One region of the Streptomyces chlorus genome, then DNA from elsewhere that is predicted to be linked to it. Evidence: riboswitches for the same ligand, from Rfam matches in the RefSeq annotation. Region 1 holds a riboswitch; the other holds the start of a gene.

Region 1 (3,377 bases):
GAGCGCAAGGTGAAGCCGCTCGAGAAGCTGCGCGCCAAGCTCAGCAAGGGCTACTACGGCGAGGAGTCCCAGATTCCGAAGCCGACCGTCGAGGAGTACAAGGAGATCACGAGCGGCCACGGCCACCACTGATCCCCGCACCGCCTCAACCGCCTTACCGGGCAACCGAGTCGCCACACGACTGCGAAGGGCCCCCGTCCGAGGACCGGACGGGGGCCCTTCGTCGTACCCCTGGATCGATAGGGTGGGGACGAAACCCCTACCCATCCGTCTGTCGAAGACGTCGAGGCCCCAGGAGCGGCTGATGAGCGCTGTGACCCCCGCAGGAGGCAACACCGCGGCGGGCCGCTCCTGGCCCGCCCTGTTGAACGGCCTGCTCGACGGCCACGACCTGTCCGCCGACGACACCGCCTGGGCGATGGACCTGATCATGCGCGGTGAGGCCACCGACGCGCAGATCGCCGGGTTCGCCGTGTCCCTGCGGGCCAAGGGCGAGACCGTCGAGGAGATCACCGGCTGCGTCCGGGCGATGTACGACCATGCCATCGACATCGAGGTGCCCGGGGAGACCGTCGACATCGTCGGCACCGGCGGCGACGGCGCCAAGACGGTGAACATCTCCACGATGTCCTCCATCGTCATCGCCGGCACCGGGGCGAAGGTCGTCAAGCACGGCAACCGGGCCGCCTCCTCCGCGTCCGGCGCCTCCGATGTCCTGGAGAAGCTCGGCGTCAACCTGGAGCTGACCCCGCAGCGGGTCGCCGAGGTCGCCGAGGAGGCCGGGATCACCTTCTGCTTCGCGGTGAAGTTCCACCCGGCGCTGCGCCATGTGGCGGCCGCGCGAGGACAGCTGGGCATCCGGACGGTGTTCAACTTCCTCGGCCCGCTGGCCAACCCGGCCCGGGTCAGGGCCCAGGCCGTCGGGGTCGCCGACCCGAGGATGGCTCCGATCATGGCCGGAGTGTTCGCCGGACGCGGCCACTCCTCGCTGGTGTTCCGCGGCGACGACGGCCTCGACGAGCTGACCACCACCGGCCCCTCGACGGTGTGGGTGGTCCGGGACGGAAAGGTGACCGAGGAGCGCTTCGACCCGCGCGACGTCGGCATCGAGCCCGTGCCGCTGGAGGCCCTGCGCGGCGCCGACGCGTCGTACAACGCGGAGGTCGCCCGGCGGATGCTGAACGGCGAGCACGGCCCGGTGCGGGACGCGGTGCTGCTGAACTCGGCGGCGGCGCTGGTGGCGCTCGAACCGGGCACCGGGACGCTGGCGGAGCAGATCCGGGCAGGGATGGCCAAGGCCGCCGAATCGATCGACTCGGGCGCCGCCCGGCGGATTCTGGAGCGCTGGGTGCTGGTCAGCAACGCGTGAGCCGTACGTTCTGAGGTACCGGCGCGGTCCGGATCCGTCCAGGATCCGGACCGCGCCTTGCGCGTACGGGGCTGTGTTGGCAAGATCTGGGACCAGGTCATGAGTGACAGCCATCAGGCCCCGGCCGGCTGTCCGGCAACCCTCCGTCCGTGGCGGGGTGCCCCGGGTGAGGACCAGGCCGTGAGCAGCAGGGCTCGCGGCAAGCGCGGATCCCTCGCACTCGATCGAGTGACACACCAGGGGTCCTGGTCGTTCGAGGGAGCCTTCCGTGAGCAAGCGAATGCGTTAGGGCCTGTCCGCCGGACCATGCCGGAGACGTGAGGCCGGGCGCGTTCCTCCCACGCCCTACGCACGGGGAACCCGGGCGCGTCGACGCCCTCCTCATTCCCGCGACTGGACGCACCAGCCCCCGCTCGCCCAGCGGGGCGGAGCACACGGCCAGTCGCCTCCGGCTCGATCCTCCGGGCAGGCCCCGGGTGGTTGTGACGGCCGTTGCCGGGCCGCAGAACCGCCTCCGCACACCCTCTCCGCCTTCTCCCACGCTCGAGCCGTATGCGCTCGCGTGATGATTCCGCCTGCTTTCACGGGAGTTCAGCCATGTCTGTTTCCACCGTCTCCTCCGCCCCTGCCTCCTCCGCCCCTGCCTCCGCCGGCGGCCCGTCCGGCTGCGCCCCGCTGCCCGTTCTCGGCTGGGACGTCACCGTTCCGCTCGTCACCGGAGAGGAGGTCACCTACGCCGCGCTCGACTACGCCGCCAGTGCCCCGGCGCTCCAGCGCGTGTGGGACGACGTGGCCGCGTACGCGCCCTACTACGGCAGCGTCCACCGCGGCGCCGGGTACCTCTCCCAGCTCTCCACCGAGCTGTTCGAGAACGCCCGCCGGACCGTCGCCGAGTTCCTCGACTGCCGCGCCGGAGACCAGGTGGTCTTCACCCGGTCCACCACCGACTCGCTCAACCTGCTCGCCGCCGCGCTCCCGGACGACTGCCAGGTCTTCGTCTTCGAGAGCGAGCACCACGCCGCCCTGCTGCCCTGGCGCGGCGCCCGCGTCACCTTCCTCGACGCCCCGGACAGCCCGGAGCAGGCCGTACGGGCCCTGGAAGACGCCCTCGCCGCCCGCGACCCTTCCCCAAGCTCTCGGCTTCTCCCCCACTCTCGGCTTCGCTCGAGCGGGGGGACCCCCATGAGCAGGGGAGGCCCCAATGGCCCCGCCCTGGTCTGTGTCACCGGCGCATCCAACGTCACCGGCGAGCTGTGGCCCGTGCGCGAGCTGGCCGCCGCCGCCCACGCGCACGGCGCCCGGATCGTCCTGGACGCCGCCCAGCTCGCCCCGCACCACGCGGTGAGCCTGCGCGAGCTGGACGTCGACTGGGTCGCCTTCTCCGGGCACAAGCTGTACGCCCCGTTCGGCGCCGGCGTCCTGGCCGGCCGTGCCGACTGGCTGCGGGAGGCCGAGCCCTACCTCGCGGGGGGCGGCGCCAGCCGCAAGGTCACCCGGCGCGAGGACGGGGGAGTGGAGGTGGAGTGGCACGACAGCGCCGCCCGCCACGAGGCCGGCTCGCCCAACGTCATCGGCGCCTACGCCATCGCCTCGGCCTGCAAGGCGCTCGGCGAGGCCGGGTTCGGCGCGCTGGCCGCCCGCGAGGAGCGGCTGATCCGCACCGTACGGGACGGGCTCGCGGACGTGTCCGAGGTGCGGTTCCTGTCCCTGTTCGGGGACGCCGCGCCGCGCGTCGGTGTGCTCTCCTTCGTCGTCGACGGCTGGAACAGCTCCCACTTCGCCGCGGCCCTCTCCGCCGAGTACGGCATCGGCGTACGGGACGGACTGTTCTGCGCCCACCCGCTGCTGCGCACCCTGCTCGGCGGCGATCCGCAGGACCAGGGCGAGTGCGGCGCCCCCGAGGCGGCGCCCGGCGAGACGTCCCTCAACGCGATCCGCGTCAGCTTCGGCGCGGGCACGCCGGACGAACACGTGGAGCGCTTCGTCCGCGCCGTCCGGGAGCTCGTGC
Region 2 (3,377 bases), on a different contig from region 1:
CTCACGGAGGGGGCAATTCGATGGACGCTCAGTAAGGGTGATTACCGAAGGTAATGATCAGCCGCCGGCGACGGCCGGGATGATCGACACACCCACACCGTCCGGGGTCGCGGTGTCCAGGCCCTGCTCGAAGCGGACGTCGTCGTCGTTGACGTAGACGTTGACGAAGCGGCGCAGCTTGCCCTGGTCGTCGAGGACCCTGGCGGCGATCCCGGTGTGGTTCTTCTCCAGGTCGGCGATGACGTCGCCGAGAGTGGCACCCTCGGCGCCGACCTCGGCCTTGCCGCCGGTGTAGGTGCGCAGGATGGTGGGGATGCGAACGGTCACGCTCATGCGACTTGACCTCCAGTAACGATGAAGATTCTCTACGTTTCGGCCGCCGGGCCGGCGGCTTCGGCCTGTGGAGCCTGCGCAGGACCCCGGCTTGGATGCGTCCCGGGGCAGCCCTGCCGTGAAACGGGAAGCCCACCGGCCGACCGCCGGCCTCCTCCGGGCTCCGAAGAGGGGGTCAGGCGAGGCCGGCCTCTCGGAACGACTCCAGGCTGGGACGGATGGTCGCGGTCAGACCGGTGTCGGCCACCGCGTCCAGCGTCTTGAGACCGTCGCCGGTGTTGAGCACGACGGTGGTCAGGGCCGGGTCCAGGTCGCCGTTCTCGATCAGCTTCTTCGTGACGCCGACGGTCACGCCGCCCGCGGTCTCGGCGAAGATGCCCTCGGTCCGGGCGAGCAGCCTGATGGCCTCCACGACCTGCTCGTCCGTCACGTCCTCCACCGCGCCGCCGGTGCGGCGCGCGATGTCCAGGACGTACGGGCCGTCGGCGGGGTTGCCGATGGCGAGCGACTTGGCGATGGTCTTCGGCTTCTGCGGCCGGACGACGTCGTGGCCCGCCTTGTACGCGGTCGACACCGGTGAGCAGCCCTCCGCCTGGGCACCGAAGATCTTGTACGGCTTGTCCTCGACGAGGCCGAGCTCGATCAGCTCCCGCAGCCCCTTGTCGATCTTCGTGAGCTGTGAGCCGGAGGCGATGGGGATGACGATCTGGTCGGGCAGCCGCCAGCCGAGCTGCTCGCAGATCTCGTACGCGAGGGTCTTGGAGCCCTCGGCGTAGTACGGCCGCAGGTTGACGTTGACGAAGCCCCAGCCCTCGCCGGCCGGGTCGCCGATCAGCTCGGAGCAGAAGCGGTTCACGTCGTCGTAGTTGCCCTCGATGCCGATGAGCTCCCCGCCGTAGACGGCGGCCATGACGACCTTGCCCTGCTCCAGGTCGTGCGGGATGAACACGCAGGAGCGCAGGCCGGCGCGGGCGGCGGCGGCGCCGACGGCACCGGCGAGGTTGCCCGTGGAGGAGCAGGAGAGGGTGGTGAAGCCGAAGGCGCGGGCGGCCTCCAGGGCCTGGGCGACGACCCGGTCCTTGAAGGAGTGCGTCGGGTTGCCGGAGTCGTCCTTGACGTACAGGCCGCCGGTGACGCCGAGTTCGCGGGCGAGGTTGTCGGCCTGGACGAGCTTGGTCCAGCCGGGGTTGATGTTCGGCTTGGTCGCCACGTCGGCGGGGACGGGCAGCAGGGGCGCGTAGCGCCAGATGTTCGCGGGGCCCGCTTCGATGCGCCGGCGCAGTTCCTCGGTGTCGTAGCCCGAGAAGTCGTAGGCGATCTCCAGCGGGCCGAAACACTCCTGGCAGGCGAAGACGGGACCGAGCGGTACGCGGTGGCCGCACTCGCGGCAGGACAGCGCGACGGCGGGTCCGAGATCGACCGAGGGCTCGGCGGATTCCGTGGTGCTTTCAACAGTCTGCACAGCCATGTGAGGCGAGGCCCTTTCTCCTCATCTTCCTCACGACGCATCTCGCCGTGAGACGGATTTGGCACCTTCCCTAGCCGGGAGCCTCGCGAGAACGATCAGCGACGCGATCCACGCGCTGGGCGGCGGACGCCGCAATGCGCTGTGATCGTCGATCGACGGTGATCTACGAGAACCGGCTGGAGGGTTGCCGGGGCTTCATCGGGCCGTTTCCCTCTGCCCCTCTGGATGAGCTGTATGCAGTTGTGTCGTGCGGTTGTGGGTCGTGCGGTCATACGGCGCGGACGAGGACCGGAGAGGGTCGTGACCCCCGATGTACGGGGTTCATCCGCGTTGTTCAAGACTGTAACCGAAGGCCAGGACGGTGGAGAGAGCACGTCCGAACCGCGAGACGGGTCACAGGGGCATGGATCACAGGGGTACGGGCCGCAGGGGTACGGGCCGCAGGAGTATGGACCAGAGGGGTTATGGACCGCAGAGGTGAGGAGCCGTCGACCGTGCTGGAAGAAGTCGAGCGCTGGCTGGCCGACCGCTCCTGGTCCGTGACCGACCGCCCGACGCACCGCCTCCTGGCCGCGAAACGCGCCACGGGACAGACGGTGAGCGTGGTGCTGCCCGCGCTCAACGAGGAGGCCACGGTCGGCGGGATCGTCACGGCGATCCGGCAGGAGCTGATGCTGCGGGTCCCGCTGGTCGACGAGATCGTGGTCGTGGACTCCGGCTCGACCGACCGCACGTCCCAGGCGGCCGCCTCGGCGGGTGCGACCGTGGTGCACCGGGACACGATCCTGCCCCGCATCCCCGCCGTGCCCGGCAAGGGCGAGGTGTTGTGGCGCTCCCTGCTGGTCACCCGGGGGGACATCGTCTGCTTCGTCGACGCGGACCTCAGGGAGTTCTCCGCCGACTTCGTCTCCGGCATCGTCGGCCCTCTGCTCACCGAGCCGGACGTGCAACTGGTGAAGGCCATGTACGACCGGCCCCTGGGCTCCGCGGCCGGCCAGGGGGGCAGGGTCACGGAGCTGATGGCGCGCCCGCTGCTCAACCTGCACTGGCCGCGGCTGGCCGGCTTCGTGCAGCCGCTCGGCGGCGAGTACGCGGCCCGCCGCTCGCTCCTGGAGCGGCTGCCCTTCCCCGTCGGCTACGGCGTCGAGCTGGGCATGCTGATCGACTCCCTGCACCTGGTGGGCCTGGACGCCCTCGCCCAGGTCGACGTCGGCGTCCGCAAGCACCGCCACCAGGACGGCCAGGCCCTCGGCCGCATGGCCGCCGCGATCTACCGCACCGCCCACCTCCGCCTGGCCCGCGGCCATCTGATATGCCCCGCGCTCACCCAGTTCGAGCGGATCGGCAACACCTTCGCACCTCGTACGTACTCGGTGGATACGGAGGAACGGCCGCCCATGGCGGAGATCGCGGAGTACCGGGCACGGAAGGTGGCGTAAGCACGCTCGCCGCGTGGCAAGAACTTCCGCCACGCGGCGTCAACGTGTGCGCCACACCGCATAGGGCCCGTGACGCCAGGGCGCCTCCTCATACCCTCGCATCGTGCGTTTGAGCGCATCAGCGACGGGCTAGGTTG

The links. A riboswitch is a leader RNA that binds a small molecule or an ion and turns the genes downstream of it on or off. The one in region 1 is predicted to bind S-adenosylmethionine.
Region 2: it holds a riboswitch for S-adenosylmethionine, as region 1 does, so the genes downstream of both, thrC (threonine synthase) here and ACFPZI_RS12005 (aminotransferase class V-fold PLP-dependent enzyme) in region 1, are expected to answer to the same signal.

What each region holds. Positions count from the first base shown of each region.
Region 1 covers NZ_JBHSOA010000025.1:98,618-101,994, forward strand. Annotated here, with positions in the region: gene qcrB (cytochrome bc1 complex cytochrome b subunit) at 1-132, shown strand, start outside; gene trpD (anthranilate phosphoribosyltransferase) at 305-1,369, shown strand; SAM riboswitch class IV at 1,465-1,581, shown strand; gene ACFPZI_RS12005 (aminotransferase class V-fold PLP-dependent enzyme) at 1,967-3,377, shown strand, end outside.
Region 2 covers NZ_JBHSOA010000014.1:228,642-232,018, forward strand. Annotated here, with positions in the region: gene ACFPZI_RS08910 (MoaD/ThiS family protein) at 58-333, opposite strand; gene thrC (threonine synthase) at 509-1,801, opposite strand; SAM riboswitch class I at 1,820-2,033, opposite strand; gene ACFPZI_RS08920 (glucosyl-3-phosphoglycerate synthase) at 2,296-3,240, shown strand.